Regions from separate parts of the Duganella sp. LjRoot269 genome, predicted to be linked through region 1. Evidence: predicted binding sites of a transcription regulator. Region 1 holds the regulator's gene; each other region holds the start of a gene.
What was found. Region 1 encodes sigma-54, which starts transcription at its own class of promoters, with help from an activator protein. Its sites were predicted from a motif close to TGGCANGNAANCTGCTTT; they were not measured.
Positions count from the first base shown of each region.

Region 1 (3,275 bases):
ACGACGATCTGCAGATCGACGACGTCAAGCAAATCAAGACGCTGATCGGCAACGTCGTGCTGACCCGCGGCACCTTGCTGATGAAATCGCCAAAGGCGGTCGTGACGACCGATCCGGAAGGCTATAACTTTGTCGTGCTGACCAGCACGCCTGGCACGCTGTCCACCTTCCGCCAGAAGCGCGACGGCGCTGGCGACCAGTGGATTGAGGGCGAAGCCGAACGCATCGAGTACAGCGACAAGACCGACCTGGTAAAGCTGTTCGCCAAGGCCAAGGTACGCCAACTGGAGGGCGGTCGCCTGGCCAGTGAAGTCGACAGCGAATTCATTTCCTATGACAGCCGCACCGAACATTTCGATGTCAAGAACAACGTCTCTGGCGTCAGCAAACCGGGTGCAGGCCGCGGCACCATGGTGATCCAGCCGACGATCCGTCCGCCTGCAGCCTCGGCTCCCGCCGCCTCCGCCACCACGCCTACGCCGGGGAAATAAATGGAACCATCCTGCGGTAGCACCCTGATCGTCAAAGGCCTGCAAAAGACTTACGGCAAGCGCCAGGTCGTGCACGACGTTTCGCTGCAGGTCGAGTGCGGCGAAGTGGTCGGCCTGCTGGGCCCCAACGGCGCCGGCAAGACCACCTCGTTCTACATGATCGTCGGCCTGGTGCCGTCGGACGCCGGCACCATCGACATCAGCGGCACCGACATCTCCAGCCTGCCGATCCACCGCCGCGCGTCGCTGGGGCTGTCCTACCTGCCGCAGGAGGCGTCGGTGTTCCGCAAGCTGACCGTGGAAGAAAATATCCGCGCCGTCCTCGAAATCCAGAAAGTGGACGGCAAGCCTTTATCCAAGGCTGCAATTGATGAACGGCTCAATACCCTGCTGGCCGATTTGCAGATCGAAAAGTTGCGCGAAAACCAGGCGCTGTCGCTGTCGGGCGGCGAACGCCGCCGGGTCGAGATCGCGCGCGCGCTGGCCACCAATCCGCGCTTCGTGCTGCTCGACGAACCATTCGCCGGGGTCGACCCGATCGCCGTCATTGAGATCCAGCGCATCGTGCGCTTCCTCAAGGAACGCGGCATCGGCGTCCTCATTACCGATCACAATGTGCGCGAGACGCTGGGCATCTGCGACCGCGCGTATATCATCAACCAGGGCACGGTATTGGCTTCAGGCCGGCCAGACGACATCATCGCCAATGAGTCGGTGCGTCGCGTGTACCTGGGTGAACACTTCAGGATGTAGCCTTACCCCATGAAACAGTCATTGCAACTGCGCACGTCGCAGCACCTCGCGCTGACACCTCAGCTGCAGCAGTCGATCCGGCTGCTGCAGTTGTCCACGCTGGAGCTGCACCAGGAACTCGAACAGCTGCTGACCGATAACCCGCTGCTGGAGCGTCTCGACGACCCGCTGGACCGCTCGCTGCGGCTGCTGTCGGACGGCGCCATCAGCCAGCAGGCCCCGGTCGGCGACGCGCCGCCGGAAGGCCCGCCCAACGCGCAGGAAGCGCCGGCCGCCGACGCCGACAACTACGACGGCCCTGCCGCCGACACCGAAAGCACCAGCAGCGACGCCGACGTCGACTGGAGCGACGCCGGCCGCAGCAAGGCGCCCGACGACGAGGACGCGCGCCCGCAGCTCGAAGCCAACCACTGCACGCTGCGCGAGCACCTGATGGAACAGATGCGCGTGACGGTGCTGGAAATGCGCGACCGCGCGCTGGTCGAGCTGATCATCGACGCGCTCGACGAAAACGGCTACCTGGAGGAATCGCTGGAGGACATCCACGCCCGCCTGCCGGAGGAGCTGGAACTGGACATCGACGAACTGCAGACCGCCTTGTCGCTGCTGCAGAGCTTTGATCCGATGGGCGTGGGCGCGCGCAACGCCTCCGAGTGCCTGGCGCTGCAAATCAAGCGCTTGCCGGGCGTGCCGATGGTGACGCGGCGCATGGCGCTGGCCATCGTGGAAAACCATCTGACGTGGTTTGCCCAGCGCGATTTCAACAAGCTGAAAAAAGCGCTGCTGTGCGACGACGAGGATTTGCGCGAGGCGCAGACCGTGATCCGCCAGTGCAATCCGCACCCCGGTTCGGCGTTCGCGTCGGACGTGTCCGACTACGTGGTGCCGGACGTCATCGTCAAGAAATCGCGCACCGGCTGGCAGGTCAGCCTGAACAACGACGTCATGCCGCGCCTGCGCGTCAACGCCATGTACGCCAACCTGCTCAAGCAGGGAAAAGGCGAGGGCGCGATGGGCGCGCAGCTGCAGGAAGCCAAGTGGCTGATCAAGAATATGCGCCAGCGTTTCGACACCATCCTGCGCGTCGCCCAGGCGATAGTAGAAAGACAAAAGAACTTTTTCTCGCACGGCGCGGTTGCCATGCGCCCCCTTGTGCTTCGCGAAATTGCTGATACACTGGGTTTACACGAGAGTACTATTTCTCGGGTAACAACTCAAAAATACATGCTGACCCCGCACGGCATGTTTGAGTTGAAATATTTCTTTGGTAGCCATGTCGCCACCGAAGCGGGAGGGGAAGCAAGTTCGACGGCGATACGCGCACTCATCGTGCAATTGACAGGAGCAGAAGACCCGAAAAATCCTTTATCCGACAGTAAGATTGCGGACATGCTGGGAGAACAAGGCATGGTGATTGCGCGACGAACTGTTGCCAAATATCGCGAAGCGTTGAAAATCCCGCCAGTCAGTCTCCGCAAGTCTTTGTAGTTACTTGGTTCCTGCGCGCCCGGTAGTAATGGGCCACGCACTAACCGTAAGAAGCGACATCATCTTTAGGAGTGTGTATGAATCTCACCATCAGTGGACATCATCTCGAAGTGACCTCGGCCATCCGTGAATACGTGCAGAACAAGCTCGAACGCGTCACACGCCACTTTGATCAAGTGATTGATATTGCTGTCATTCTGACTGTAGATAACCTTAAAGAGAAAGAGAAACGCCAGAAGGCTGAAATCAACCTGCGCATGTCGGGTAAAACCGTCTACGTGGAAAGCCTGTCCCAGGACCTGTACGCCGCCATCGATACGCTGATCGACAAGCTGGATCGGCAGGTCATGAAATACAAAGCCAAGGTCCAAGAGCACGGCCACGATGCGATCAAGCATCTCCCGGATAGCTACGAACCCGCTGCCGCCGCCCTATAACAACGGCCCCGGCACCACTCGACTAAGGGCGCATCGGCGCCCTTTTTTGAGGTAAGATAGTTAAACGTTTAACTTGATGAGCCCTCCCATGAAATCTCACCTGATT
Region 1 covers NZ_CAXUSL020000001.1:966,224-969,498, forward strand. Annotated here, with positions in the region: gene lptA (lipopolysaccharide transport periplasmic protein LptA) at 1-491, shown strand, start outside; gene lptB (LPS export ABC transporter ATP-binding protein) at 492-1,244, shown strand; gene ACSQ3S_RS04220 (RNA polymerase factor sigma-54) at 1,254-2,732, shown strand; gene hpf (ribosome hibernation-promoting factor, HPF/YfiA family) at 2,810-3,169, shown strand; gene ACSQ3S_RS04230 (alginate lyase family protein) at 3,258-3,275, shown strand, end outside.

Region 2 (3,275 bases), 330 kb from region 1:
ATCAGCGCGAAGATGGTGAACACTTGCAGCAGGATCGACAGCATGTTCTTGGAACGGACGAGGCCGCCGTAGAACAGCGCCAGGCCGGGAATCGACATCATGATGACGAGGATGGTCGACACCATCATCCACGAGGTGTCGCCCTTGTTCGGGACAGGTGCGGGTGCGGCGGCGGCTTCGGCCGGAGCGGCCGGAGCGGCGGCGGCCGGCGCCGGAGCGGCGGCAGCTGGCGCGGCGGCCGGTGCCGAAGCTTCAGGCGCCGACGCGGCAGCGGCGGCTGGTGCGGACGCGGCCGGTGCCGACGCTGCCGGCTTGGCATCCTCGGCATGGACCGGAGCAGCCAGCGCAAACAGGATGGAAACCCCAGCTAGCAACGTTGTTATAGTTTTCTTCATCAATCTTCCCCTTAAAGAGCTTCGTTGCCGGTTTCACCGGTACGAATGCGGATCACTTGTTCCAGGTTGTACACGAAGATCTTGCCGTCACCGATTTTGCCGGTGCGGGCAGCGCCTTCGATCGCTTCGATAGCCTGTTCGACGATGGAATCGTCCACCGCCGCTTCGATCTTGGTCTTCGGCAGGAAGTCCACCACATACTCCGCACCGCGATACAGCTCGGTGTGGCCTTTTTGGCGACCGAAGCCTTTTACCTCGGTGACCGTAATGCCTTGCACGTTGATCGCCGACAGGGCCTCGCGGACCTCGTCGAGCTTGAACGGCTTGATAATGGCGGTAATCATTTTCATGCTGGCCTCGCTTAGAAGGTTTTGGAAATGGACAGGACAGCACCCGTTTTTGCCAGGTTCTTCCCATCCGGTCCGACGTAGGCTTTCGTGTCGGCATAGACCGCCGCCAATGCCACCGTCACTACGCCGAAATCTTTGGTCACGCCCAGCTTGTAGTCGGTATAGCTGGAGGCGCCGTTGTGTTTTACGTTCTGGTGACCCGCGTGCACGTTCAGGATGTAGCCGTCGGTCAACTCGAAGTTGCCGGAAGCGTCGACGTAGCCACTGTTCTTGCTGTCGGCAAAGCCGAACAGGTTGGTCGTCGATTGCGAGTATTTGAGCGAGACCGGACCATAGGAGATCTGGCCGTACAATTCGAAAGTATTGGCGCTAGGGTGCAGGCCGTTCGATGGGTAGTAGTAGTACAGGCCACCGACGTCGTACGAGACGTCCTTGACGATCTCGCCGCGCTTGCCGGCGTACAGATCCCATTCGACATCGCCGTCGCCGCCTGCGTCCTTGGTCCACTTGATGGTGGACAACCAGGTACCGGCATACAGGCCGGTCGGATTATTGGTATAGTCCGCGCCGCCCTGCAGAGCAGGTTTCAGACGGGTTTGCGATACGCCGCGATAGCGGTAGTCGCTGACAATGGCCGCGTTAAAGCTGACTTCATTGTCGGGTTTCGCTTCCGGCGCGGGTGTCGCGTCTTCGGCGTGCGCCATGCCGGCGCTCAGGGATGCGAATGCTAACGTCAACGCTGCAAGGGTTACGTTCAGGGTAAAGTTCTTAGTCAAGCTTTTCATTGTATTTTTCCTTGTGTAGTGTGAACTTAGTTAGCAGTTGCGGTTTAAAATCCTTGTAAAGCGAAGCGGTGAACAGCATCATTAGCTTCTTTAGCAGAATGCGTGCCAGCTAATGTTGCCGAGGTGATAGCGGCTGCATCAGCAACTACAACGGGGCGTTTCCGACAAAAGTGGGAGTTGGGCGGCCTGCGGCGGCAAAAATCACGAATTTCGCACCACTTTAAGGCCGACATGCACCGCAATGGTGCGACGCATGGGCGACTAGATCAAGGAATATTATGGATATGAACACTTTTTTTAACGACTTGCAGACCAAGATCAGTCAAGCCATCGAAAACTCACCAGCAAAGGACATCGAGAAAAACGTGAAGTCCATGATGACGCAGGGTTTTTCCAAGCTGGATCTGGTCACGCGCGAGGAATTCGACGTCCAGACGCAAGTGCTGGCCAAGACCCGCGCCAAGCTGGAAGCGCTGGAAACCCGTTTGGCCGAGCTGGAAGCCAAGGCGGCAGGTCAATAAAATAGCGGAATAAGTAAGCGAAATGCGGCCGGCGCCCGCCCGTTTGGGCTAGCGCAAGGCGGGACGGCGGGCTTGGGCTACGCTGGCGGCTGGTTATCACTGGTCGGTCTGCCATCCCATGAGCCTAGCCGTACTCAAGAGCCGCGCCCTGGCGGGCATGGAGGCGCAGGAAGTCAGCGTCGAAGTGCACCTGGCCAACGGGCTGCCAGCCTTCACCATCGTCGGGCTCGCCGACACCGAGGTCAAGGAAGCCAAGGACCGCGTCCGCGCCGCCATCCAGAACGGCGGCTTTGAGTTTCCCGCACAACGCATCACCGTCAACCTGGCCCCGGCCGATTTGCCGAAGGAATCGGGGCGCTTCGATTTGCCGATCGCGCTGGGCATCCTGGCCGCGTCAAGGCAGATTCCGTCCGCCCGCTTGCACCAATATGAATTCGCCGGAGAGCTGTCGCTGTCCGGCGAGCTGCGGCCGATACGCGGTGCGCTGGCGATGTCGCTGGCGACCCGGCGCAACGGCGGCCGGCTGGCCTTCATCCTGCCGATGGCCAACGCCGACGAAGCCGCGCTGGTGGCCGACGCCTCCATCTACCCGGCGCAATCGCTGCTGCAAGTGTGCGGCCACTTCGGCGCCAAGTCCGCCGACGCCATGCTGTCGCGGCATGAGCCGGTGCAACTGGTGACGCAGCCGGACTATCCGGACTTTGCCGACGTCAAGGGTCAGCTGATGGTCAAGCGGGCGCTGGAGGTGGCGGCGGCCGGCAATCACAGCATCTTGCTGGTCGGGCCGCCGGGCGCCGGCAAGACCATGCTGGCCGCCCGCTTCGTCGGCCTGTTGCCGGCCATGACCGACGAGGAAGCGCTGGAGGCGGCAGCCGTGCAATCGCTGACGGGCAGCTTCCGCATCGAGCACTGGAAGCGCCGGCCGTTCAGGTCGCCTCATCACACCAGTTCCGGCGTCGCCCTGGTTGGCGGCGGCAGCGTGCCGCGCCCCGGCGAGATTTCGCTGGCGCACCGCGGCGTGCTGTTCCTCGACGAACTGCCGGAATTTGACCGTCGGGTGCTGGACGTGCTGCGCCAGCCGATGGAATCCGGCCGCATCACGATTTCGCGCGCCGCCCGGCAGGCCGAGTTCCCCGCGCACTTCCAGCTGATCGCCGCCATGAATCCCTGCCCTTGCGGCTATTCGGGCCATATCAGCGGCGTCTGCAACTGCTCGCCGGACCT
Region 2 covers NZ_CAXUSL020000001.1:1,291,606-1,294,880, reverse strand. Annotated here, with positions in the region: gene ACSQ3S_RS05570 (ammonium transporter) at 1-395, opposite strand, end outside; gene ACSQ3S_RS05565 (P-II family nitrogen regulator) at 407-745, opposite strand; gene ACSQ3S_RS05560 (TorF family putative porin) at 757-1,530, opposite strand; gene ACSQ3S_RS05555 (accessory factor UbiK family protein) at 1,809-2,051, shown strand; gene ACSQ3S_RS05550 (YifB family Mg chelatase-like AAA ATPase) at 2,170-3,275, shown strand, end outside.
Region 2: a site for sigma-54 is predicted at 1,621-1,638, ahead of ACSQ3S_RS05560 (TorF family putative porin). Genes of this name have one in related genera too.

Region 3 (3,275 bases), 770 kb from region 1:
AAGTTCTACAAGAGCGGCCCGCCGCTGCTGCAGCGTTACATGACCTTCTGGCTGGCCAATTTCTTCGACCGCATGTGGGTCGTGGTGGTGGCGCTGGGCGCGCTGATACTGCCGCTGTCCAAGGTGGTGCCGCCGCTGTACGTGTGGCGCATCCGCTCGCGCGTGTACCGCTGGTACGGCCAGCTGCGCGCGGTGGAGCAAAGGGTGGAGGAGGCGCAGGAGGAGACGCGCATGCAGGTCTACGAGGAGCAGCTCAAGCGCCTCAACGAGATCGAGGAGCTGGTCAACCAGGTATCGATCCCGCTGTCCTTTGCCGATGGCTTGTATGGCTTGCGCAGCCACATACAGTTCGTGCGCAAGCGCATCCAGTTCCTGATGGGCGAAGCGTCGCCCGTTGTGGCCGACGCGGTGCCGGTCTAATCCGCACCCCGCCGTCATTCCCGCGCTGGCGGGAATCCATAGAACGCATCCGTGTGTGCCTCAGCATGGATTCCCGCTTTCGCGGGAATGACGGCGAAGGTTATGCTCCGGTCCACGGCAAACCGGCCTTGCACCAGCCGTTGACGTTCTTGCGGTGGCCGTGCTCGTCCTTGTCGCCCTCGAAGCCTTCCAGGATATCGTAGCAGTGCTGGTAGCCGTGCTCGGTGGCCAGCTTGGCGGCGTTGCGCGAACGGACGCCGGAGCGGCACAGGAACAGCAGCACCTGGTCCTTGCGGGCCACCGAGTTCAGCTGCTCGATGAACTCGTGGTTGGCATTCCCGCCCGGATAGGTGCTCCACTGCACCGCACCATGTTGGGCTTCCGGTATGGTGACCCGTCCGACCCAGTCGCGCTCGGCATTGGTGCGCACATCGACCAGCTTGACGGCGTTGTCGGCACTGACCAGCTCATACGCCTCCTGCGGCGTGACCGCGCCGGCATAGGGCCAGTCCTTGCTGCGGCTGCGCGCCAGCGCGAGAATATCGTCTATCGTGCTCATGTCATGTTCCAGAAATAAGATTAAGTTTATTATAGGCTTCCTGTTCAAGCCCGATACACACACGCACCAAAGTTGTGCAGTTTTTAGAAAAATTCCCAATGCGCACAAAATAGGTGCAATATTTGAGAAGTGCACTGAGTTGGTGCTATGTTGATCTGCCGCAAATATAGGCATTTCGATCTGCTGGCCGATTTTAGATTCTTTTACCAGCAAGTTCAAAGATGCTATCGGCATATTAATATGAGTTTCAGGCTGGCACGGATACTGCTTATTAGAGCGCACGAGTCCCACATTCCTTTAGGAGATACGCATGGCAATGACAGCCGCAGAAGTTCTGAAAATGGTCCAGGAAAACGAAGTCAAATTCGTTGATTTCCGTTTCGCCGACACCCGTGGTAAAGAACAGCACGTAACCGTGCCTGTGTCGCACTTCGACATCGACAAGTTCGAATCGGGTCACGCATTCGACGGTTCCTCGATCGCCGGCTGGAAGGGCATCGAAGCATCGGACATGATACTGCTGCCAGATCCAAACACCGCGAACATCGACCCGTTCATGGAAGAAACCACCCTGTTCATGCAGTGCGACGTGATCGAACCGTCGGACGGCAAGGGTTACGACCGCGATCCACGCTCCATCGCCAAGCGCGCTGAAGCCTACCTGAAATCGTCCGGCATGGGCGACACCGCCTACTTCGGCCCTGAGCCAGAGTTCTTCATCTTCGACAGCGTGCGCTGGAAGATCGACATGTCCGGCTGCTTCGTCAAGATCGATTCCGACGAAGCGTCGTGGTCGACCGACAAGGAAATCGAAGGCGGCAACAGCGGCCATCGTCCTACCGTCAAGGGCGGCTACTTCCCAGTGCCACCAGTCGACAGCTTCCAGGACATGCGTTCGGAAATGTGCCTGATCCTGGAATCGCTGGGCATCCCGGTCGAAGTGCACCACCACGAAGTGGCCGGCGCCGGCCAGAACGAAATCGGCACCAAGTTCTCGACCCTGGTCGAGCGCGCCGACTGGACCCAGAACCTGAAATACGTGGTCTGGAACGTGGCCCACAGCTATGGCAAGACCGCCACCTTCATGCCTAAGCCTATCGTTGGCGACAACGGTTCGGGCATGCACGTGCACCAGTCGATCTGGAAAGACGGCGTCAACCTGTTCGCCGGCGACGGCTATGCCGGCCTGTCGGAAACCGCGCTGTACTACATCGGCGGCATCATCAAGCACGCCAAGGCGCTGAACGCGATCACCAACCCAGGCACCAACTCGTACAAGCGTCTGGTTCCAGGCTTCGAAGCGCCAGTCAAACTGGCGTACTCGGCCCGTAACCGTTCGGCTTCGATCCGTATTCCACACGTCGCCAATCCAAAAGGCCGCCGTATCGAAACCCGCTTCCCGGATCCACTGGCCAACGTCTATCTGTGCTTCGCAGCACTGCTGATGGCTGGTCTGGACGGTATCGCCAACAAGATCCACCCGGGCGAGGCAGCATCGAAAGATCTGTACCACCTGCCGCCGGAAGAAGACGCGCTGATCCCAACCGTGTGCTCGTCGCTGGAAGAGGCACTGGATCACCTGAACAAAGACCGCGAGTTCCTGACCCGTGGCGGCGTGTTCAGCGATTCCATGATCGACGCCTACATCGAACTGAAAATGCAGGACGTCCAGCGCATGCGCATGACGACTCACCCTGCCGAGTTCGACATGTACTACTCGCTGTAATACAACGCGCCTCTGTTGCAGGCGCTTGTAGCCGGTAAAAAACGCGGGGCGAGCAGCAGCTTTCCCCGCGTTTTTCATTGGATGTTGTATATTCGGGATGGAATGTTCCACCCACGGATAACGAATGATAACTAGTTTGAAACGATGCATTTTGCTGGCGCTGATGGGCTGCGGCTGGGTCCACGCGCAAGGCGTGATTTACAAGTGCACGCTACCGAACGGCAGCATCGAATACACCGACGTCAATCGCGGCAGCTATTGCAAGTCGATGGACTTGCCGGGCACCGTGGTGCCGGCGCCGGCGCGCCGCCAGGTGCCTGTCATGCGCCCGTCGCTGCCGACGATCGCGCCGGGCGACTTTCCGCGCGTCGATGGCGCCGAGCAGCGCGCGCGCGACGCGGACCGGCGCGGCATCCTCGAGGATGAGCTGAAAAACGAATCGCAGAAGCTGGCGGAGTTGCGCAAGGAGTTCAACAACGGCGAGCCGGAACGCCGTGGCGACGAGCGCAACTACGCCAAGTACCAGGAGCGGGTGGCCGCGCTGCGCGACAGCATCAGCCGCTCGGAAAA
Region 3 covers NZ_CAXUSL020000001.1:1,738,519-1,741,793, forward strand. Annotated here, with positions in the region: gene ACSQ3S_RS07705 (TAXI family TRAP transporter solute-binding subunit) at 1-420, shown strand, start outside; gene ACSQ3S_RS07710 (rhodanese-like domain-containing protein) at 521-979, opposite strand; gene glnA (type I glutamate--ammonia ligase) at 1,290-2,705, shown strand; gene ACSQ3S_RS07720 (DUF4124 domain-containing protein) at 2,830-3,275, shown strand, end outside.
Region 3: a site for sigma-54 is predicted at 1,233-1,250, ahead of glnA (type I glutamate--ammonia ligase). Genes of this name have one in related genera too.